4 regions of the Pseudomonas sp. Z003-0.4C(8344-21) genome follow, and region 3 is predicted to be linked to each of the others. Evidence: predicted binding sites of a transcription regulator. Region 3 holds the regulator's gene; each other region holds the start of a gene.
The links. Region 3 encodes FliA, which starts transcription of late flagellar genes. Its sites were predicted from a motif close to CTAAAGTTTNNNNNNNNNNNGCCGNTAA; they were not measured.
Positions count from the first base shown of each region.

Region 1: a site for FliA is predicted at 2,214-2,241, ahead of BLU24_RS14560 (methyl-accepting chemotaxis protein). Genes of this name have one in related genera too.
Region 2: a site for FliA is predicted at 2,163-2,190, ahead of BLU24_RS08320 (methyl-accepting chemotaxis protein). Genes of this name have one in related genera too.
Region 4: a site for FliA is predicted at 1,816-1,843, ahead of BLU24_RS02170 (methyl-accepting chemotaxis protein). Genes of this name have one in related genera too.

Region 1 covers NZ_LT629756.1:3,177,304-3,183,231, reverse strand. The annotation lists gene BLU24_RS14580 (LysR substrate-binding domain-containing protein) at 1-336, shown strand, start outside; gene BLU24_RS14575 (MmcQ/YjbR family DNA-binding protein) at 333-692, shown strand; gene BLU24_RS14570 (DUF1294 domain-containing protein) at 809-1,237, opposite strand; gene BLU24_RS14565 (undecaprenyl-diphosphate phosphatase) at 1,234-2,064, opposite strand; gene BLU24_RS14560 (methyl-accepting chemotaxis protein) at 2,369-4,003, shown strand; gene pnuC (nicotinamide riboside transporter PnuC) at 4,154-4,717, shown strand; gene BLU24_RS14550 (AAA family ATPase) at 4,714-5,238, shown strand; gene BLU24_RS14545 (hypothetical protein) at 5,560-5,928, shown strand, end outside.
Region 2 covers NZ_LT629756.1:1,797,535-1,803,462, forward strand. The annotation lists gene BLU24_RS08310 (inorganic phosphate transporter) at 1-766, opposite strand, end outside; gene BLU24_RS08315 (transporter) at 1,006-2,028, opposite strand; gene BLU24_RS08320 (methyl-accepting chemotaxis protein) at 2,305-3,927, shown strand; gene BLU24_RS08325 (PepSY domain-containing protein) at 4,213-4,518, opposite strand; gene BLU24_RS08330 (glycerophosphodiester phosphodiesterase) at 4,673-5,800, opposite strand.
Region 3 covers NZ_LT629756.1:4,633,133-4,639,060, reverse strand. The annotation lists gene flhF (flagellar biosynthesis protein FlhF) at 1-901, shown strand, start outside; gene fleN (flagellar synthesis regulator FleN) at 1,018-1,848, shown strand; gene fliA (RNA polymerase sigma factor FliA) at 1,845-2,585, shown strand; gene BLU24_RS20910 (chemotaxis response regulator CheY) at 2,753-3,124, shown strand; gene BLU24_RS20905 (protein phosphatase CheZ) at 3,142-3,930, shown strand; gene BLU24_RS20900 (chemotaxis protein CheA) at 3,985-5,928, shown strand, end outside.
Region 4 covers NZ_LT629756.1:480,511-486,438, forward strand. The annotation lists gene BLU24_RS02160 (NorM family multidrug efflux MATE transporter) at 1-688, opposite strand, end outside; gene BLU24_RS02165 (LysR substrate-binding domain-containing protein) at 845-1,765, shown strand; gene BLU24_RS02170 (methyl-accepting chemotaxis protein) at 1,956-3,932, shown strand; gene BLU24_RS02175 (aldose 1-epimerase family protein) at 4,152-5,366, shown strand; gene BLU24_RS02180 (YifB family Mg chelatase-like AAA ATPase) at 5,363-5,928, opposite strand, start outside.

The DNA.
Region 1 (5,928 bases), 1.5 Mb from region 3:
GGCGCGCTTGAGGCCGATCGACTGGTCCATGTGCGCTTGCTCGACGCCCAGGGCAAAAGTTTCGAGCTGAACATGGAAGCACGCCTGGGCATCGATGACTTTATTGTGCGCAAAGCCTGCGTGCTGGCCGGCCAGGGTTTCACCCTGCTGCCGATGATGTATTGCGAAGAAGAACTGCGCAACGGCACGCTGGTGCAGATGCTGCCGGAGTGGTCATTGCCCGGCGGCTGGCTGCAAGCGGTGTATCCGCATCGGCGCGGGGTGATGCCGGCGGTGCGCGCGTGGATCGATCATCTGGTCGAATCGTTCAATGCCTGTGGGGAGCGACCGTTATGAGCAAGGGAAAAATGAACGAAGCCCAAGTGGCGGAGTTCTGCCTGGCATTGCCGGGCGCTCGGGAAGATTACAAGTGGGGCGGCGTTCGGGTGTTTTCGATTGCCGGCAACAAGATGTTTGCCTTGCAGGGACTGCGCGGCGACTCATTAGCCTTCAAGGTCGACAAGGATCTGTTCCTCGGCCATTGCGACCGCCCGGGCATTCATCCAGCGCCGTATCTGGCGCGGGCGCAGTGGATCATCATGCACCCACCCTACCCGCTGGGCGCCGAGGAGTTGCAGGGGCTGTTGCAGCGCTCGCATCAGCTGGTGGTGGGCAAATTGCCGAAAAAGACCCAAATCGGTCTGTTGCTATAAACGCGGTCCCCTGTAGGCCTTCGCCTGCTCGCGATTGCGGTTTACCTGTTTAAGATGTAGCGGCTGACACACCGCTATCGCGGGCAGGCGAAGGCCTACAGGGGGCGGAGGTGGTCTTAAGACAGTGTCAGCAGGTTCGAGCCGAGGAACAGCTGGTCGATCCAGAATACCTGATGCAGTACGACAATCACCCAGAACAGAACCTGAAACGACACCTTGCGCGTCTTGTGCCGGAACACTTGCTGGGCGATCAATGCACCCGGCCAGCCACCGGCCAGTTCCACGGCGTGGAGGATGTTTTCCGGGGTGCGCCAGGCATCGGCGCGGGCCTTGCGCTTGTCGGCCCAGTACATGAAGAACGCCAGCACACTGACAATCCCGTACGCCGCCAGCGGCACCAGAGAAATCCCGCGCAGCCACATCGACACGGAACCGAACAGCGGCAGCGCGCAAACCAACAACAGCACCAGCAGTTTGAATTTCAGATGTTGAATCGCGCCGCCCGAAGGCCGAGCTTCGGCGCGGCGCGCGCGGGAGTCATTCATGGCTTGGCCGCCGCCCAGTCGACCCAGCCGAACTGCCAGGTCGCCAGAATCACCAGACCGAACACGATCCGGTACCAGGCGAAGGCCGCGTAACTGTGGCTGGCAATGAACTTGAGCAGGCCGCGCACGGCGATCATGGCGAAGATGAACGCGGTGACAAAACCGATGGCAAACACCGGAAAATCTGCCGGCACAAACAGCTCGCGATATTTGTAACCGGAGTACACCGCCGCGCCGACCATGGTTGGCATCGCCAGGAAGAACGAGAACTCGGTGGCGGTTTTACGCGACAAGCCGAACAACAGGCCACCAATGATCGTCGAGCCGGAGCGCGAGGTGCCGGGGATCATCGCCAGGCACTGGGCGAAACCGACTTTCAGAGCGTCCTTCCAGGTGATCTCGTCGACCGTTTCGGCGTGCACCTCGTGCTGACGCTTCTCCGCCCACAACATGATCACCCCGCCCACCACCAGCGCGGCCGCGACCGTGATCGGGTTGAACAGATATTCGTGGATCAGGTCGGCAAAAATCACGCCCAGCACCACCGCCGGCAGGAAGGCGATCAGCAGGTTGGCGGTGAAGCGCCGTGCGCTTGGCTGGGTCGGCAGACCGATGACCACATCGAGAATCTTGCGGCGAAACTCCCAGACCACCGCGAGAATCGCGCCGAGCTGAATAATAATGTTGAACGCCATGGCCCGCTCACCGCCGAAATCGAGCAAGTCGGCAACGATGATCTGGTGTCCCGTACTGGAAATGGGCAAAAACTCCGTCAGCCCTTCTACAACTCCTAGTATCAGTGCCTGCAAGGCCGTCCAAAGATCCATCAATCCCCCAAAGAGCGATGCGCAGCGGCATGCTCCGATAGTATTTTTTTACGTTCACTGCGATCAGCGTAGCTGTTTATGGCTGTACCGATTCCGCGCGCACAGAATCCACACGAAACGGTAAAAATTCCGTGAAATTTCAAAATGGATTCAGGTTTTCACGCGCGGGGCCGAAATCCTAACAGACAAGCCCTAATAGCGCTGCCGCGTTATACGACTTGGGTCGCGTATGCCCACCCGCGTTATCGTGGTTGGATGCTGGCGGTCGATCATTACAAGAACAAGAATCCGGAGTGACAGCGTTATGAACAGCTTGCGCAGTGTGTCGATCAGCCGACGCTTGTGGCTCATCTTGATTGTGGCGGTGGTGATGTTGCTGACCTTGGGCGTGCTGATGCTCAAGCAGATCCATGACGACCTCTATCACGCCAAGGCCCAGAAAACCCAGCATGTGGTGCAGACCGCCAGCGGCCTGCTGACTTATTACCATGGCCTGCAGACCGCCGGCACCTTGACCAGGGAAGCCGCGCAGCAACAGGCGCTGACGGCGATTCGCGGCTTGCGCTACGACCAGAGCGATTACTTCTGGATCAACGACCTCACGCCCGTGATGGTCATGCACCCGACCAATCCCAAGCTTGAAGGCCAGAACCTTTCGGCAATCCGCGACCCTGACGGTTTTGCGGTGTTCAATGAGATGGTCGCCATCGCCAAGGCCAAAGGCGCCGGCATGGTCAACTATCGCTGGCCGAAACCCGGCGCCACCGACCCGGTGGCGAAAACCTCCTACGTCAAACTGTTCGAGCCGTGGGGCTGGGTGATCGGCTCCGGCGTGTATGTCGATGACGTGCAGGCCGAATTCCAGGGGCAGATGCTGAAAGCCTCGGTGATCGGCCTGGCCATCGCGCTGATCATGGCGCTGCTGGTGATCCTGATCGCGCGCAGCATCGTCCGGCCGCTGCAGGAAACCGTCAACGCCATGGCCAATATCGCCAGCGGCGAAAGCGACCTGACCCGCAGCCTCGATACCCACGGCAAGGACGAAGTCACCGAACTGGCCCACCACTTCAACGCGTTTACCGCCAAATTGCGTCGGGTGATCGGCGACTTGCAGGTCTCGGCCAGCGCCCTCGGCCAATCCTCCAGCGAGCTGGGCAACGACGCTTCGCAGGCGCAACAACGCAGCCAGCAGCAGTCGCAGCAGATGGAACTGGTCGCCACGGCAATCAACGAAGTGACCTATGGCGTGCAGGATGTGGCGAAAAACGCCGAGCACGCCGCCGCCGAAATGCGTGATGCCGAGGCGCAGGCGCAACAGGGCCAGATCAACATCGACGGCAGCCTGCAACAGATCGACAGGCTGTCCGGCACCATCGATCAAGCGGTGGAAGTGATTCGCACGCTGGCCGCCGAAAGCACGCAGATTGGCAGCGTGCTGGAAGTGATCCGCTCGATTGCCGAGCAGACTAACCTGCTCGCGCTCAACGCCGCCATCGAAGCCGCGCGCGCCGGCGAGCAAGGTCGCGGGTTTGCCGTGGTCGCTGACGAAGTGCGCTTGCTGGCGCAGCGTACGCAGAAGTCCACCGCAGAAATCCAGTCGATGATCGAGCGCTTGCAGAACCATTCCGAGGCCGCCGTGAAGGTGATCGGCGACAGCAGCAAGGCCTCGCAACTGACCATCGAACAGGCGGGGCTTGCCGGCGCCAGCCTCAACGCGATCGGCCAGGCTCTGCGCAATCTCAACGGCCTGAATGCCTCGATTGCCAGCGCGACGTTGCAGCAGGCGCATGTGGTTGAAGACATCAATCAGAACGTGACGCAGGCGGCGGGGCTTTCGCACAGCACGGCGTTGGCGGCGGAGCAGTCGAGTGCGGCGAGTTTGCGGCTTGGGCAACTGAGCGAACAGCTCAACGGGTTGCTGCGGCAGTTTCGCGTCTAGTCACCTTCCTTTGTAGGAGTGAGCCTGCTCGCGATAGCGGTGTGTCAGACAATGTGAGTTTCGCTGACACACCGCTATCGCGAGCAGGCTCACTCCTACATGTTTTTGTGTAAAATCCGCCCCTTTCTTCATTCCCCCCAAGGATCTTCAATGTCCGGGCTCGAACTGTTTGCCGCCGCCCTCGGTGTGATCGCCGTCTGGCTGACGGTCAAACAGAATCCGTGGTGCTGGCCGATCGGGCTGGTCATGGTGTTGCTATACAGCTGGATCTTCTTTGAGGTGAAGCTGTATTCGGACATGTTGCTGCAGGTGATCTACGCCGCGCTGCAACTCTACGGCTGGTGGCAATGGACCCGCGCCGGGACGATGCACGACGGGCGTGCGGTGACGCGGCTGGATGCGCGCGCCGTCGCCCTTGGCCTTGGCGTCGGCGCGCTCGGCAGTCTGCTGCTCGGCGCGGCGATGGCGCACTGGACCGACGCTGCGCAACCATGGCTCGACGCGGCGCTCACCGGTTTCAGCCTGGTCGCGCAGTTGTGGATGGCGCAAAAGCGTCTGCAATGCTGGGCGCTGTGGTTTGTGCTGGATGTGATTTTCGTCGGGTTGTTCATCTACAAGGGCCTTTACCTGACCGCCGCGTTGTACGGGCTGTTTACCTTGCTGGCCGTGCAAGGCTTCCGTGAATGGCGCGCCGACCCGGCGCTGCGCACATGAAAGTGGTGGTGTTGACCGGCCCGGAATCCAGCGGCAAGAGCTGGCTGGCGGCGGGCCTGCAACAGCGCTTTGGCGGTTTGCGCGTGGATGAATACGTGCGCCGCTTTATCGAACTCAATCCCCGCGACACCTGTCTGGCGGACATCCCCGAAATCGCTCGCGGCCAGTTGCAATGGGAGGATCAAGCGCGGGCGCAGCGGCCTGAGCTGCTGATTCTCGACACCCACCTGCTGAGCAATATGCTCTGGAGCCAGACGCTGTTTGGCGCGTGCCCGGCGTGGCTGGAGCAGGAACTGCTGACGCGGCATTACGACCTGCACCTGTTGCTGTCACCGGAACAGGTCGACTGGACCGACGATGGTCAGCGCTGCCAACCGGATCTCGTCGAGCGACAGGCCTTCTATCAGGCGACTCGACAGTGGCTGGAGCAGCATCACCAACCGCTGCAAGTCATTGCCGGCAACTGGGCCGAGCGCCAGGCACAGGCCTTCGCTGCCGTTGCGCGTTTGCTGGCTGAATGACCCGAACGCGGGCCAGGTGTCCATTGCTGAAACACCTTTCCTCACGCAGAAGGCCAGTCTCAACACGGTTCACAGCTTTGTCATGCCAGTTGTTTCAGCGCTGAAACACCACCGTACCAAGCCCCGTTCCAGAGCGTTGCTCAGAAAGTCGCCGGTTCATCGGCAACCCGCCTGTTTCAAAGATGAAACAGATGCCGCACAACGCAGCCAGACATTTCTGTAACCCTCTGAAATCAAAGATGATCTCAAAAGCGGCACAGCTTTCGCTCTCTCCTTCACAACGCTGACCAAGGGCAGCCCGTTAAAGAAGGAATTGCAGCCGTGGGGACTTTCAAAACCGGATTGACCTGTCTTGTGCTGATCGGATCGGCAGCCAGCGCAGTGATCAGTTTCAACGTGCAGGCCCAAGGCAATGGCGTGATCGTCCTGCAGCGCGACGTTCAGCCAATCCCGATCGGGCGCAATGGCGGCAAAGACCCCTACCCGACCACCGTCAACGCCAACCCTTCGGCACGCATCAATCAGACCGTCAACAGCACTGAACTCAGCGATGGCGATTTCGCCAGTGTCGCTAGCGGTTCCTCGATTCGCGGCAACATCAACACGCCCAATTCCAACCTGCCCGGCATGAACACACTGACCAACCAGAACGGTCTGCCCGGCATGCGCGTGGGCAGTGGCGGCGGTGCC
Region 2 (5,928 bases), 2.8 Mb from region 3:
TCAGCAAACCGCGAATCCACAGCGGCGGCGGGGTGTTGCCCTCGGGTGCCTTGTACAGCGAGCGATTCTTGACGAAGGCGCGCAGCGCCAGCAGCAACAGCGCGGCGCAACCGAAACCCACCAGCGGCGACAGCAGCAAGGCGTAACCGATCTTGGTCGCCTGCGCCCAGTCGACACCACTGGTGCCGTCGCGGCCGTGCATCAGCGCATTGGCCACACCGACGCCGATGATCGAGCCGATCAGCGTGTGCGAAGACGACGCCGGCAAGCCCAGCCACCAGGTGCCGAGGTTCCACAGAATGGCGGCGATCAGCAAAGCGAAAATCATCGCAAACCCAGCCGACGAACCGACCTGCAGGATCAACTCCACCGGCAACAGCGCGATGATGCCGAACGCCACCGCGCCGCTGGAAAGCAGCACGCCGAGGAAGTTGAAAAAGCCCGACCAGACCACCGCCACATTCGGCGGCAGCGAGTGGGTGTAGATCACCGTCGCCACCGCGTTGGCCGTATCGTGGAAACCGTTGACGAACTCGAAGCCCAGCGCAATCAGCAGCGCTACGCCGAGCAGCAGAAACGGCGTCCAGGTGGTGACCACCGTGCCGAGTTCGTGCATGTCGTGCATCAGGCTGTAGGCGGTGAACAGCATGCCCATGGCCAGTACGGCGAAAAAGATCACGTAGGTGAACGGGCCGGGTTTCTTGTCCAGCGCGGGCCGGCCGCTGGCGGCAGGGGCGGGGCTGGCGGTCAGGGAGGGAGTAGCCATGAGCGGACAATCCTGAGCGAGGGAAGGAATGTCGCCCATGATCGTTGCAGAATGTTACAGAGAGACTGCGGCAGATCAGTGTTTGCCTGATTAGTCTGACCATTGATCTTGATAACGCCGAAGTCCCCTGTGGGAGCTGGCTTGCCAGCGATAGCGTCAGGTCAGTCAACATCCATGTTGAATGTCAGTCCGCCATCGCTGGCAAGCCAGCTCCCACAGGGGAACGGTGGCATATGTGGTCAATAATCCCCACGCTTGCGAAACGCCCAGCGCCCGGCGATCACGGTGAATGTCGCCACCAGCGCGACCAGTACCCAGAACCCGTGCGGGTCCTGCGACAACGGCACGCCGCCGACATTCATGCCGAAGAAACCGGCGATGATGTTGATCGGCAGCGCCAGTACCGTCACCACGGTCAGGGTAAACAGCGTGCGGTTGCTCTGTTCGTTGAGGTTGGCGGCGATCTCTTCCTGAAGCAATTTGATTCGTTCACCGAGGGCGGTGAGGTCGTTGATGATCAGCGCGAACTCCTCGGTAGACTTGCGCAACTCCTTCACGTCCTCCTTCTGCAACCACGGCGGCGGACGGTTGAGCAGGCGCAGCAGCGAACCCGGTTCCAGCGCCAGCAAGCGTTGCAGGCGCACCAGCACGCGGCGGTTGGCGCCGAGTTCGGCACGGTTGGTCGACAACCGCGAGGAGAGCAATTCGTCCTCGATCTGATCGACGCTCAGGCTGGTTTTGCGCACGATCTGCGTCAGCACCTCGCCCTGATCGCGCAGCAGATGCACGAGCAATTCCGACGGCGACCGAAAGCGCTCGCCGGCCTTCACCGACGAGCGCAATTTGTCCACCGAGTGCAACGGTTGCAGGCGTGCGCTGACGATCAGTTTGCTGCGCACACAAACCCACAGCGTCGATACGTCCGAGGAGACCATGCTGCTGAGGTTGAACACCACATCGTTGACCACCGCCAGCAATGCCGAGTCGACATGCTCGATGCGCGTCGAACGCGAGCCCTCATGCAGCGCTTCGAAAAATTCTTCCGGCAATTGCAGATGACTTTTCATCCAGCGCTCGCACGCTGCGTGGGCCAGGTTCAAGTGCAGCCAGAGGAATTCGCCGCTGTCGCTGTCGTCCTGCAAACAGCGCAAAGCCGTTGCTGAATCGACTTCGCGCCCGCGTTCGCCGGGCAGAAAACGAAAGCCATAGAGCAAACCGAACAGGTCTGGATCGCGATGGCTGATATCGAGGCTGTGGTTCATGGCGGCTCGCTGCGAGGAGGGCGGCTGATGCGGGTTTTACAGGTTCACCTGAGCGGCATCATCGCAATGTCACATGACCGTTATGTGACAGTAAAACGGCGTCAAATCAATGCCTTACCGGCTGTCGGAAGTTTCTCAAGAAGGGCTCTGGCACGCCGATCTCAGCTGAGTTAGGTTGCGCGCCATCGGCTTTGAGCCGAGGTTCGCCGACAGGGAGGTCCGGCCATTTTTCACGCTCGTTCCGGGCGTGCTCCACCCCTGTCGTGAGTATCTTCGATGCTGCAAAAATCCCTGAGAGCGCAAATGCTCGCCCTGTTGAGTGGCAGTCTGCTGGCGGTGCTGTTGATCGCGCTGGCCTGCTTCCATTTCCTGTCCAATGGCGTACAGAGTTACAGCCAGTTGCTCGCCGGGCCGTTGCACACCTCGCAACTGATCGACGAAGCCAACCTGCAATTCAAAGTGCAGGTGCAGGAATGGAAAAACGTCTTGCTGCGCGGCAAGCAGCCGGCGGATCTGGCCAAGTACTGGGGCCAGTTCGAAGAGCGTCAGCGCGACGTGCAGAAAATCCTCGGTGAACTGGCCAGCCAGAGCGGCATCGAGCCGAGCCTGAAATCCCGCATCGAACGCCTGCGTGACGAACACCGCCAACTCGGCGCGGCCTATCAGAAGGGCCGCGATGCGTATGTCGCTGCCGGCGGTGATCCGGCGGCGGGCGACGCGGCAGTCAAAGGTGTCGACCGTGCGACCAGCGATCAAATGAGCGAACTGGTAACTGAACTACGCCAGCAGGGCACCGAGCAGTCGGCGCTGATCAGTGCCGGCGCCGATCGCACTGTGTGGATCGGCTTGCTGGTGATGCTGGCGTCGGGGCTGTTGATCGGCCTGCTGAGCCTGTGGCTGGTCAACCGCAACCTGGTCGAGCCGATCCGCAAACTCATCGACTATGTGAGCCAATTGAGTCGCGGCCAGCTCGCTGCGCGTGTGACCAACGAGCGGCAGGACGAGCTGGGCAATCTCGCCACTGCGGCGAACACCTTGCGCGATTTCCTCGCCGACACCTTCACCCGTTTGCAGCGCAGTGCCAGCGATCTGGACAGCGCCAGCGGTGAGCTGAACGCCATCGCCACAACCATGGCCGGCGGCACCAACGAGCAATTCAACCGCACCGATCAAGTGGCCACGGCGATGAACGAAATGTCCGCCACCGCCCAGGAAGTCGCGCGCCACGCCGCTGATGCCGCACGCGCTGCTGACGATGCCGATCAGTCGGCGCAACAGGGCGAGAAGGTCATGCAGACCACCATCCATTCGATCACCCAGATGCGCGGCGAAATTGCCAACACCGCCACCGTGATCCGCCGTCTTGAAGCCGATAGCGGGCGCATCGGCAAGGTATTGGAAGTGATTCGCGGCATCGCCGAACAGACCAACCTGCTCGCGCTCAACGCCGCCATCGAAGCGGCACGCGCCGGTGAGGCCGGGCGTGGGTTTGCCGTAGTCGCCGACGAAGTGCGTAACCTCGCGCAGCGCACGGCGGAGTCGATCATCGAGATCAACCAGATCATCCAGAGTGTGCAGACCGGCGCGGTAGACGCTGCGCATGCCATCGACAACGGCCAGGCACGCAGCGATGAAAGCGTCGAGCAAGTGACCCAGGCTGGCGCGATGCTCGAGCGCATCACCCATGCGGTGGAAGCGATTCGCGACATGAACCGGCAGATCGCTACCGCGGCTGAGGAGCAGACTTCGGTGGCCGAAGACATCTCGCGCAACCTCACCGAGATCACCGCGATTGCCAGCACCAACCTGGATAATGTGCAGCGCACCGAGAGTGCCAGCCAGAATCTGCACGGTTTGTCGGGGCAGTTGAATGAAGTGACGGCGCGGTTGAGTGCTTGATTGGTTTGGGGCGTGGTACGTCAGTTTTTTCGGCGTGATGGCTTGCCCCTCACCCTAGCCCTCTCCCACGGGAGAGGGGACTGACCGCGGTGTGTGTTGGACATACGCCGACCTAAGATATCGAGTCGAACTCAGGTTTGAGCGGCCCGCAAATCGGCTCCCTCTCCTGGGGGAGAGGGCTGGGGTGAGGGGGAATCGATTTCCCAGTCACCCCAACTCACGCCAACCCCAGCCACAAAAAAGCCGCACGATCATTAGATCGTGCGGCTCTTTACCAGCGCTCTATCAAGTATCTTGCTTGTTGCTCAACACCTTGCCGGTAGTTGCATCAAAGTCCACATCGAACTCTTTGCCGTCAGCGGTCTTGAGTTCAACTTCATACTCATAACCGTTGAAGTGGTTATCCAGGTCCGTGTCAGTAATAGTCGCACCCGGATGCAGTTTCAGCGCTTCGGCGTTCATCGATTCCAGCGACTTGATCTTGCCGTCTTTCACCAGTTGCGGGATCTGGTCGATGCGTACGTCGGCCTGAGCCAGGCCAGCGGTAAGGGTCAGGGCAGCGGCGGTAAACAGGGCAGTCAAAGTTTTCATCGGTTCATTCCTTGGTTGTGCGTTGAAGTGGTTGATCTGTGTAAGTGAGTTCAGATTAACCAGCGCAACTTAATTCACCCTTAAATCTCTGCCTCGCGATAAAACTACTCTTTGTGAGCGAGCCTGCTCGCGAAGCAGGCGACTCGATAACGAATCAGAAACCGTTCTTCTTCAAAACTTCATCAACACTGCCAGCCGCCGGGCGCTTATAAAATTTCAACAGTTCACTGGCGCGGTTGGTAAAGATGCCATCGACACCGGCCGCCATGACTTTCTCGTAATCCACCGGCTCATCGACGGTGTAGACGTGCACGAGCATGCCCTGATCATGGGTGTACTGATTCATCCACGGCTGCACCAGATCCGAATAACTCTGGTCACCGCCATGGGTCAGCTTGGCCGACGGACCCGTACCGATAGCGCCCTGGGCATTGGCGAAGTCGACCCACTGCTTGAATTCAGCTTCGGACTTCGGTTCCTGTTTACCGTAGAAAACGTTCTTGTCCTTTTCACCGGAAGCGGCAAAGGTCACGTTCGATTTCGGCTCGATGCTGCCTTCGCCGACCCACAACAGCAGGATCTTCGGCACTTGCGGCATTTCCTTTTCCAGCAATTGCAGGCTGTTCTTGTCGAACGTCTGCAGGATCACCTTGCCTTTGCCCTGGCCGACGCCGAGCGCGCTTTTCGCCAGTTTCGAACCGGCCGGGCTCAGCCAGCCGCGGTCCTGCAGTTTTTCCTTGAGGTCATGTTCGATGCCGGGGAACAGCTGCGGCTCTTTGGTTTCGATGTACAGGCCCGGCTTGTGCTGTGGATTGGCGCGGGCGATGTCGATGATTTCATCGAGGGTCAGAATCTTTAGCCCGGTGTAGGACGGGCGCGCGCGATCCGGGTACTTGGTGTTGAACCAGCTACCGGCGTCGAGGGTTTTCAGTTCGGCCATGGTGAACGCGGTGGCCGGGCTGTCCTTGCGCTCCGGAAATTTGCTCGCAACGTCGGTGGTGCGCTGCAGATTGTCATCGTGCAGGGCGAACAACACACCGTCCTTGCTGCGCTGCAAATCCAGTTCCAGATAGTCGGCGCCCAAGTCGCGGGCCAGTCGATAAGCGGCGGCGGTGGATTCCGGCGCATCGAACGATGCGCCACGGTGAGCGATTACTGCCGGGTGCGGAATGCCGTGGGCTGCGGCAATGGCTTCAGGATCGCTGTGGCTGGCGGCCTGCGCCTGACCGAGGCCGAGCAGCAGACTCAGGACCAAAGCGCTTTTGGTAAAAGTAGCGGGCATGTTCGAGTTCCTTTCGCAGGCAATTTCAAAGAGCACTGTTTTAACAACTGAAGCGCTCGGGTGCCAGCGCAGGACCGACATAAACGTATTAAAAGCGAATTTTCCTGCACGTTTGTGGCGCCGTTTGC
Region 3 (5,928 bases):
GCGCGAACTGATGGAAGTGCAGCTCGGCACGCTGGCGTGGAATCAGCTGCAGGGCAGCCGCCCGGCGCAAGCCAATCTGTATCGCCGTCTGCAGCGCATCGGCCTGTCCGGCCCGCTGTCGCGTGATCTGCTGTCGATGATCACCGATATCGAAGAGCCGCGTCAGGCCTGGCGCATGTTGCTCGCGCATCTGGCGCGGATGATTGCCGTACCGGAAGTCGAGCCGCTGGAAGAGGGCGGTGTGATTGCGATGGTCGGCCCGGCGGGCATGGGCAAGACCACCACGCTGGCCAAGCTGGCGGCGCGTTATGTGCTCAAGTACGGCGCGCAGAATGTGGCGCTGGTGAGCATGGACAGCTTCCGCATCGGTGCGCAGGAACAACTCAAGACCCTGGGGCGCATTCTCAATGTGCCGGTGACCCACGTCGATCCGGGCCAGTCGCTGGTGCAGGCGCTCGATCCGCTGCTGCGCAAGCGCGTGGTGCTGATCGATACCGCCGGCCTGCAGGCCAGCGATCCGGCGCTGCGCATGCAGCTGGAAAGTCTGGCCGGGCGGGGCATTCGCTCAAAAAATTATCTGGTCCTGGCAACCACCAGCCAGAAACAGGTTCTAACCGCCGCTTATCATAGTTACAAGCGTTGCGGGCTGGCCGGCTGCATTCTGACTAAACTGGATGAAACAGCCAGTCTTGGTGAAGTGTTGAGCCTGGCGATCAGTCATGAATTGCCGGTCGCGTACCTGACCGATGGCCCACGGATTCCGGATGATCTGCATCTGCCGCGCCGTCATCAACTGGTCAGCCGCGCCGTCAGCGTGCAAATGCAGGAAGAACCCAGCGAAGAAGCCATGGCTGACATGTTCGCTGATATCTATCACAGCCCGACCAAGCAGGTTGGCTGAGGTAATCATGAACAGTTTTTGTACCTACATCGATGGTCTGCCACGCATTGTTCCGATCCGGAACGCGCAGCCAGTAATGTGGCCTCCGTCTATGCAAGACAAGGTAAAGAAATAACATGGGCAGCATGCATCCCGTACAGGTGATCGCGGTGACCGGCGGCAAAGGTGGCGTCGGCAAGACTAACGTGTCAGTGAACTTGTCGCTGGCGCTGGCAGAGCTTGGCCGTCGGGTCATGCTGCTGGACGCCGACCTCGGTCTGGCGAACGTCGACGTTCTGCTGGGGCTGACCCCCAAACGCACGCTGGCCGACGTGATCGAAGGCCGCTGTGAACTGCGCGACGTGCTGTTGCAGGGCCCGGGCGGGATTCGCATCGTGCCGGCGGCGTCCGGCACGCAGAGCATGGTCCACCTGAGCCCGGCGCAGCACGCCGGCCTGATTCAGGCGTTCAGCGACATCGGCGACAATCTCGACGTGCTGGTGATCGACACCGCTGCGGGCATTGGTGACTCGGTGGTCAGTTTCGTCCGCGCCGCGCAGGAAGTGTTGCTGGTGGTGTGTGACGAGCCGACCTCGATCACCGACGCCTACGCACTGATCAAATTGCTCAACCGCGATTACGGCATGAACCGCTTCCGCGTCCTCGCCAACATGGCGCAGAGCCCGCAGGAAGGGCGCAACCTGTTCGCCAAGTTGACCAAGGTCACGGACCGTTTCCTTGACGTCGCCCTACAATACGTAGGCGCCGTCCCGTATGACGAAAGCGTGCGCAAGGCCGTGCAGAAACAACGCGCCGTCTACGAAGCCTTTCCACGCTCCAAGTGCGCCCTGGCCTTCAAGGCCATCGCGCAGAAGGTCGACACGTGGCCGTTGCCGGCCAACCCGCGCGGCCACCTGGAGTTTTTCGTCGAGCGTCTCGTGCAGCAAACCGCAGGGCCTGTGATATGACCGCCAGTGGCATGAATCTTTACAAGAAGTCGGCGCGTGACGCGCAGTACGAGTTGATCGAGCGTTACGCGCCACTGGTCAAGCGCATTGCCTATCACTTGCTGGCACGTTTGCCGGCCAGTGTGCAGGTCGAAGACCTGATCCAGGCCGGTATGATCGGCCTGCTCGAAGTGTCGACCAAATACGACGCCAGCAAGGGCGCCAGTTTCGAAACGTACGCGGGCATTCGAATCCGCGGCGCGATGCTCGATGAAGTGCGCAAAGGGGATTGGGCGCCACGCTCGGTCCACCGCAATACCCGGATGGTCAGCGACGCAATTCGCTCGATTGAAGCTAAAACCGGCCGTGACGCTAAAGATCACGAGGTTGCGGCCGAACTCCAATTGAGTCTCGACGATTATTACGGGATTCTGAATGACACTTTGGGCAGCCGCCTGTTCAGTTTCGACGACCTCTTGCAGGACGGCGAACACGAAGGGCTGCACGAGGATGGCGCCAGTGCTCATATGGAGCCGTCACGCGATCTGGAAGATGAACGCTTCCAGACGGCGCTGGCGGACGCGATTGCCAATTTGCCGGAGCGTGAGCGACTGGTGTTGGCGCTGTACTATGACGAAGAGCTGAACCTCAAGGAGATCGGTGAAGTCCTTGGCGTCAGTGAATCGCGGGTCAGCCAGTTACACAGCCAGTGCGCGGCCCGTTTGCGGGGGCGTTTGGGGGAGTGGCGAGCGCGCTGAAGGCAGTGTGGGGACACTGCGAAACGAGGCTGGTGCGGTGATGAGCGGCGCCGGTCTCGATCCGTTGTGCTCCAGACAAACTTTAAGTGCTGCGCCGATTGATTGAAGTGGCGCGTCCAGGTGCTGGGCGCGTTTAAGACTGCTTGGAGGTCGAATTGAACAAAGACATGAAAATCCTCATCGTTGATGACTTCTCAACGATGCGGCGGATCATCAAGAACCTGCTGCGCGATCTTGGGTTCACCAACACCGTCGAGGCCGACGATGGCACCACTGCCATTCCGGTGCTCAACAGCGGCAGCATCGACTTTCTGGTAACGGACTGGAACATGCCGGGCATGACCGGTATCGACCTGCTGCGCCACGTGCGCGCCGATGAAAAACTCAAGCACCTGCCAGTGTTGATGGTGACCGCTGAAGCCAAGCGTGAGCAGATCATCGAAGCCGCTCAGGCCGGTGTGAACGGCTACGTGGTCAAACCTTTCACGGCTCAGGCGTTGAAAGACAAAATCGAGAAGATTTTCGAACGCATCGGCTGAGAACGCGCGGGGGAGCTATGGAGCATAACGAATCTTCACAGGGCGATTTTGAATCGACCCTGAAAAAACACGCGGTCGAACTGGTCGAGAGCCTTGAAAAAGGCAGGTTCGGCGACGCGGTGCAACTGATCCATGAGCTCAATCAGACCCGTGACCGTGGCCTGTATCAGGAAGTGGGCAAGCTCACGCGTGAACTGCACAGTGCGATCGTCAATTTCCAGATCGATCCGCACATGCCGCAGGCCGAGGAAGTGTCGCAAATCACCGACGCCACCGAACGCCTGGGCTATGTGGTCAAGCTGACGGAAGCCGCGGCCAACCGCACCATGGATCTGGTGGAAAGCGCCACGCCAGTGGTCAACAGTCTGGCCGATGAAGCCCAGACGTTGAGCGCCGATTGGGGTCGCTTCATGCGTCGCGAGGTCGGGGCTGAAGAGTTCCGCGAGCTGGCGCGCCGGGTCGACGGTTTTCTGTCACGCAGCAGCACGGACAACCGTGCGGTGTCGAGCAATCTCAACGACATCCTGCTGGCCCAGGATTACCAGGACCTCACCGGTCAGGTGATCAAGCGCGTGACCCAACTGGTCACCGAAGTCGAAAGCAATCTGCTCAAACTCGTCCTCATGGCCAGTCAGGTCGACCGCTTTGCGGGCATCGAACATGACCGTGCCGCGATGCTTGCCGAAAAAGATCCACAAAAACATCTCTCGCAGGGTGAAGGTCCGCAGATTCATGCCGATAAACGAGAAGACGTTGTGTCCGGTCAGGACGATGTGGACGATTTGTTATCCAGCCTTGGATTCTAGATTTTCGGAATTTCGGGTTTTTTGGGTTTTTAGACCTGTAGGAGCACCCCATTAATGAGCTTCGGCGCCGATGAAGAGATCCTTCAGGATTTCCTGGTTGAGGCCGGCGAGATTCTTGAGCAACTGTCCGAACAACTGGTCGAGCTGGAAAGCCGCCCGGATGACGCAGACCTGCTCAACGCAATTTTTCGCGGTTTCCACACTGTAAAAGGGGGCGCCGGCTTCCTTCAGCTCAATGAGCTGGTGGAGTGCTGTCACATCGCCGAAAACGTGTTCGACATCCTCCGTAAGGGTGAGCGTCGCGTTGATGCAGAACTGATGGACGTCGTGCTCGAAGCACTGGACGCGGTGAACAGCATGTTCAGCGAAGTCCGCGAGCGTGCACCGATCACCGCCGCCACGCCAGAACTGCTGGCCGCGCTGGCGCGTCTGGCCGAGCCGCAAAGCGCCGACGAAGCCCCAGCTTCGCCAGTGGCTGAGATGATCGAGGAACTGGTCGTCGAAGGCGACGCATCCGGCGACATCACCGATAACGAATTCGAGCAGTTGCTGGACTCGCTGAACGCCGTCAAGGCCGAAGCCGAAGCCCCGGCCGCTGCGGCCCCTGCGCCGGCCGCCGATGTGCCGGCCAGCGATGAAATCACCGACGCCGAGTTCGAGTCGTTGCTCGATCAGTTGCACGGCAAAGGTCAGTTTGCGGCTGACGCAGTCGCACCGACCGCCGCGGCTCCTGCCGCACCGGCCAAAGGCGACAGCTCCGACATCACCGACGACGAATTCGAAGCTCTGCTTGATCAGCTGCACGGCAAGGGCAACTTCGCCGTCGATGCGCTGGAATCGGCGATCGCTTCGGCCCCGGCTGCACCTGCTGCACCGGCCGCCGCCGCAGCCGGCAGCGACCTGATCAGCGACCACGAATTCGAATCGCTGCTCGACGAATTGCACGGCAAAGGCAAGTTTGACGCCAGCGCCGCGACGGCTGGCTCCGCATCAAGCGTTGCCACGCCGGCCGCCAAGGCTCCGGCTGCTGCCGTTGCTGCGCCAAAAGCTGCGCCGAAGCCTGAACCCAAAGCCGAAGCGCCAAAACCGGCCGCTGCTGCACCGGCTCCGGCCCGTGCGCCTGCCTCGCCACCGCCTGAAAAACCGGCCAGCGAAGCCGAGACCACCGTGCGCGTCGACACTGCGCGTCTCGACGAAATCATGAACATGGTCGGCGAGCTGGTGCTGGTGCGTAACCGTCTGGTGCGCCTGGGCCTCAACAGCGGCGACGAAGCCATGTCCAAGGCCGTGTCGAACCTCGACGTGGTCACCGCTGACCTGCAGACCGCCGTGATGAAAACGCGGATGCAGCCGATCAAGAAGGTCTTCGGGCGCTTCCCGCGTCTGGTCCGCGACCTCGCGCGTCAGCTCAAGAAAGAGATCAACCTGGAACTGGTGGGTGAAGAAACCGACCTCGACAAAAACCTTGTCGAGGCCCTGGCCGACCCGCTGGTCCACTTGGTGCGCAACGCTGTCGACCACGGCATCGAGTCGCCGGAAGAACGCGAAGCCTCGGGCAAGGCCCGTGGCGGTCGTGTGGTGCTGGCGGCCGAGCAGGAAGGCGACCATATCCTGCTGTCGATTTCCGATGACGGCAAAGGCATGGACCCGAACGTGCTGCGTGCGATCGCGGTAAAACGCGGCGTGATGGACAAGGACGCGGCCGATCGCCTGAGCGATACCGAGTGCTACAACCTGATTTTCGCTCCGGGGTTCTCGACCAAGACCGAGATTTCCGACGTGTCCGGCCGCGGTGTCGGCATGGACGTGGTGAAGACCAAGATTTCCCAGCTCAACGGTTCGATCAATATCTACTCGACCAAGGGCCAGGGCTCGAAGATCGTCATCAAGGTGCCATTGACCCTGGCGATCATGCCGACGCTGATGGTCATGCTCGGCAACCAGGCGTTCGCGTTCCCGTTGGTCAACGTCAACGAGATCTTCCACCTCGACCTGTCG
Region 4 (5,928 bases), 2.0 Mb from region 3:
GCCGCGCCAGCCCGGCACGCAAGGGATAAGCGTCGTACGCCGGATGCCGACGGATATGCCAGGCCAGCACCAGTGCCATGCAGTTGGCAACAATCGCCGTGACCAGGCCAATACCGGTCAGTCCGAGCTGCGGCAGGCCGAACATGCCGGTGATCAAGGCGTAATTGAGCAAGAAGTTGGCCACGGTGCCGGCGAGGCTGATGACCATCACCGGCGTCGCTCGACCAATCGCACTGGTGAAACCACGCAACGCCATGAAGCTCAGGTAGCCGGGCAGGGCGAAGGGCAGGGCGATCAGAAATTGCCCGGCGGCATTGACGTTGGTTTCGGTCTGGCCGAACAGCAACAATACCGGTTTGAGGTTCCACAACAACAGGCCGGCCCCCAGCGCCATCAGCCACGCCAGCCACAAACCGGCCTGGGTCAGGCGCGCCGCACCGATGATATCGCCGGCACCCTGCCGAATCGCCACCAGCGTGCCGACGGCGGCGATCACGCCGATGCAGAAAATCGACACGAACGAATAGCTCGCCGCGCCCAGGCCTCCGCCCGCCAAGGCCTCGGGACTCAGGCGCGCCATCATTAGCGTGTCAGTCAGCACCATGAGCATGTGCGCCAACTGGGAAGCGATCAGCGGCCCGGCCAGCCGCAAAATGGCCCAGAGTTCGCTACGCACAGGATGCTGCATGTCATCACCACTCGATTCAGAGGGAACAGGAGAGCATCGATTCTCGGCGTGTGGGCGTAATTGCACAAAGGGATAAAAAGGATGGGTGGCATGATTAAAACTCATCCAGCGCCGATTCTGCTAAGTTGGCCGCATCCCGCCACTGGAGCCTTGCACATGTCCCGTCGCCTTCCACCGTTGTATGCCCTGCGCGCATTCGAAGCGGCGGCGCGGCATAGCTCGTTCACCCGCGCTGCTGAAGAGTTGTCGATTACCCAGAGTGCAGTGAGTCGACATATCCGCACCCTCGAAGAACACTTTGCCTGCCGGTTGTTTCAGCGCAGCGGGCGCAATTTGCAACTGACCGAAGCCGCGCGGCTTTTATTGCCGGGCATTCGCGAAGGTTTCACTGCGCTGGAGCGCGCCTGCAACACTTTGCGCGCCGAAGACGACATCCTGCGCATGAAGGCGCCGTCGACCCTGACCATGCGCTGGCTGTTGGCGCGCCTGAGTCGCTTTCGCCATTTGCAGCCGGGCAACGAAGTACAACTGACCAGCGCGTGGATGGACATCGATTCGGTGGATTTCAATGATGAACCGTTCGATTGCGCCGTGCTGCTGAGCGACGGCCATTTTCCGCCGGACTGGGAAGCCAGCCTGTTGTTTGCCGAGGAGCTGATTCCTGTCGGTGCGCCTAATCTGCTCAACGACCAACCGTGGGATGTGGAGCGGCTGGCCACCACCGAATTGCTTCATCCGACCCCGGACCGTCGCGACTGGCGCAGTTGGCTGGAATGCATGGGATTGTCGGATCAGGTTTCACTCAAGGGCGGGCAAGTGTTCGATACCCTCGAACTGGGGATGATCGCTGCGGCGCGCGGCTACGGCGTGTCGATGGGCGATCTGTTGATGGTGGCTGAAGATGTCGCCCAAGGACGTCTGAGCCTGCCGTGGCCGACGGCGGTCGCCAGTGGCCTGAACTATTACCTGGTGTGGCCGAAAACCCGTCCCGGAGGTGAACGTTTGCGCCGCCTCAGTGACTTCCTCCAGGGCGAAGTTCGCGCCATGGAACTGCCAGCGGTGGCGCGCTTGAGCTGAAACGTTGGAGCGGCGACAATGCAGGCCTTAAGCCATACCCACGTTGCGCGCTCAAGTATTCGGATTCACCGCCGACTATGAGCAAGTGGAACCGTCGTGCCGGTTCCAGGCTGCACCCCCATTATTAGAATATTTTCCCGGGCATTTACCGCGATCAAGGAGGATTCGGTGGCTCGGCCAGGAGCTGTTCATGTCTCAACCTCGTGCTCGGATCGCCTCGCAGCTGGGCCTCGCCCTCGCCGTGATACTGGCGATTGTCATCAGCGGCAGTACGGTGTTCGCCCTGCGTTCGCTGGACTCTGCCAACCTCGCCACCCGTGAAGAGCATCTGGCCAGTGAGGCGCGGCTGCTGGCCGACCAACTGAGCACGTTCCACGGCACCTTGCGTGAAAGCACCCTGCGCCTGAGCGGCTTGTTCGAAAAGCGCTTCGGCAGCGGCCTGAGCGTGCACCCTGACCAGCCCGTGACCGTGGCCGGCGTGCAGACCCCAGGCCTGCATCTGGGCAACGAAGTGCTGAACAACAACTTCAAGGAAGTCGACGAGTTCAAGCAGATGACCGCCGGTGTGGCTACGGTGTTCGTGCGCAGCGGCGAAGACTTCATTCGCGTCAGCACCAACGTCAGCAAGCAGGACGGCACCCGCGCCATCGGCACCGTGCTCGATCATGCCAACCCGGCGTACGCGAAGTTGATGGCGGGGCAGAGTTACGTCGGCCGCTCGCTGCTGTTCGAGCGCTATTACATGTCGCAGTACACGCCGGTGCGTGACGGCAGCGGCAAGATCATTGCCGTGTTGTATGTCGGCTTCGATTACACCGACGCGCAGAACGCCCAGTTCGCCAACCTCAAGCGCTTCCGCATCGGCCAGACCGGCTCGCTGGCCCTGCTCGACGAGCAGAATAAATGGCTGGTGCCGATCGCCGGTGTCCAGTCGCTGGACCAAGCGGTGCCAGCCATCAACGCACTGGTGAAAACTCCGGGTAAAGGCGAGTTCTGGAGCGACAACGGCGAAGATTTCTACAGCATTGCCGTGCCGTTCGAAGGTGGCCCGTGGTCGGTGGTGGCGAGCATGCCGAAAGCCGAGATTCGCGCGGTGACCTGGAGCGTCGGCACGCAACTGGCAATTGGCAGTCTGCTGGCGATGTTGCTGGCGGTCGGTTCGGTAGTCTGGCTGCTGCGCAGCAAACTGGCGCCGTTGAGCGATCTGGTTCGGCAGGCCGAAGCGTTGGGCGCGGGTGATCTGAGCGTACGTCTGAACGTGTCGAGCAACGATGAAATCGGTCAGTTGTCCCGTGCGTTCAACCAGATGAGCCAGGCCTTGTCGACCATGGTCGAGCACATCCGTCGCTCCTCGGAAGAGGTCAACAGCCGGGCGCAGGCGTTGTCCGGGCTGTCCGGCGGTGCCTATGACGGCATGGAGCAGCAGTCCGGCGAGATCACCAGCATGGCCGGCGCGGTGGAAGAGTTCAGCGCGACCTCGCTGAACATCGCCGACAACATGAGCGCCACCCAGCGTCTGGCCCAGGAAAATGCTCAGCAGACGCAGATCGGCCGCAGCTCGATGGAAGAAGCCTCGTCGTCGCTTGAGCAAATCGCCGGCGCCCTCCACAGCACCGCCACCGTAATCAACACCCTCGGTCAGCGTTCCCAGGAAATCGGCGGCATCGTTGGCGTGATCACCTCGATTGCCGAGCAGACCAACCTGTTGGCACTCAACGCGGCGATCGAAGCGGCGCGTGCCGGTGAGCAGGGTCGCGGCTTTGCCGTGGTCGCCGACGAAGTGCGCAGCCTGGCCTCGCGTACCCGTCAGGCCACCGATGAAATTTCCAGCATGATTCACAGCATCCAGCAGGAAACCGGCAACGCGATCAGCACCATGGAGCAGGGCAATGTGCTGATGCAGGAAGGCCTGTCGCGCAACGCCAATGTCGCCTCGGCGCTGGCGCGGATCGATGAGCAGAGCCGTTCGGCGGGCCAGCAGTTTGCCGCGATCACCACCGCGACACAGGAGCAGAGCAGCACGGCGACATTGCTGAGCAGCAACTTGCAGAGCATTGCGCTGGCTAACAGTGAACAGCGTGAGGTTGTTTCCAACCTCGCGGTGACCGCCAAAGAGCTGGAGAAGCTGGCGGCGGATTTGCGTTCCGAGGTTGATCGCTTTCGTTGATGCGCCTCTGAAATAGCTATCGCGAGCAGGCTCGCTCCCACAGTTTTCGGGGTAGAACACACATTGTGTGAACACCCGAAAACCCTGTGGGAGCGAGCTTGCTCGCGAATGCAGCGCCGCCGATTCATGGCAAACCACTGCTGATGTCTTCCCTCTCTACTTGCTGAATCGTTTCCGCAGCGCTATAAAAATGGCACAACTCCAATAAAGGCTGCTGCCATGACCCCGCTCAAACTCGCCCTCGCACTCGGCGCACTCTCTGCTGCTTCCCACGCCATGGCCTGGGATTACGTCCTTCTCGACACCAACAAACCCGCGCAAAACTGGACCATCACCAGCGCGCAACTGGGCGTGAAAACCGACAAACCCTTTTCCGTCGGCCTGCGCACCCTGCACGGCGGCCGGCAGGAAGGCGTGAGCATCGTCGACATCGATAACGGCACAATGAAACTCTCCGTAGTGCCGACCCGTGGCATGAACGTCTTGCAGGCGTCCGTCGGCGACGTGCGGATGGGCTGGGATTCGCCGGTCAAGGAGGTGGTCAACCCGGCCTTCATCGAACTCAACGGACGCGGTGGCCTCGGCTGGCTGGAAGGCTTCAACGAACTGGTGACCCGCTGTGGTTATGAGTGGGTCGGCCATCCGGGCATGGACAATGGTGAGCTGCTGACTTTGCACGGCCGCGCCGCCAATATCCCGGCCAGTACCGTCACCCTGCACATCGACGAAAAACCGCCGTATGCCATCAGCTTGCGTGGCGAGCTGAAAGAGCAGGCGTTCAAGAAAGTCGATTTCTCCGTGGCCACCGAACTGGTCACGGTTCCAGGCAGCGCCGCCTTCAGCCTCAACGATACGCTGACCAACAACGGCGATTATCCGAAGGAATATCAGGCGCTGTATCACAGCAACTTCAGCACGCCGTTTCTTGAGCAAGGCGCCCGCTTTGCCGCGCCGGTCAAACAGGTCTCGCCATTCAACGACAAGGCCAAGGGTGATCTGGCCGACTGGCAGACCTATCGCGGGCCGACCAAGGACTACGACGAAACTGTCTACAACGTCGTGCCCTATGCCGATGCCAAGGGGCAAACGCTGACCGTGCTGCATAACAAGGCCGGTAGCCTTGGCGTCTCGGTCGGCTTCAATACCTCGCAGCTGCCGGTGTTTTCCCTGTGGAAAAATACCGATACCCAAGGGCAGGGCTATGTCACCGGCCTGGAACCGGGGACGAGTTTTTCCTACAACCGCCGCTATCAGCGTCCGCTGAATCTGGTGCCGACCATTGCGCCGAAAGCCAGCCAGCAGTTCCAGATCAGTTACAGCCTGCTCGCGGACAAGGGGGCCGTGGATAACGCCCTGAAGCGTGTGACCGAGATTCAGGCCGGGCGTGAAACCGAGGTTCGGCAGACGCCGCTGGTTGATCTGACCGCGCATTAAGGCGTCGCCGGCCGATATTGCAGCGCCTCGGCCAAGTGCTCACGGTTGATGGCGTCGGCTTGCTCGAGGTCTGCCAGAGTACGGGCAACCTTGAGCAAGCGATGCGCCGAGCGTAGCGACAGGGTCAGACGTTCGCAGGCGGTTTCCAGCCAGGTTTCATCGGCTGTGGATAACTTGCAATGGCGCTTCAGTCCTGGCAAATCGAGAAAGGCATTGGCGCAGCCCTGCCTTTTTTGCTGTCGTTCACGGGCCTCGGCAACCAACGCGGCAGCGCTGGCACTGTCTTCGCCCGGCTTCACCTGCGGGTTCAACGCCGTCGCCTCGCGCGCCACCGTCAGGTGCAAATCGATGCGATCGAGGAGCGGCCCCGACAGTTTGTTGCGATAGCGCTGGACCATGTCCGGTGTGCATGAACACTTGCCGCTCGGCTCTCCAAGATATCCACAGGGACACGGATTCATCGCCGCCACCAACTGAAACCGCGCGGGAAACCGCACGCGATCCTTGGCTCGGGCAATCACGATGTGCCCTGACTCTAACGGTTCGCGCAAAACCTCCAATA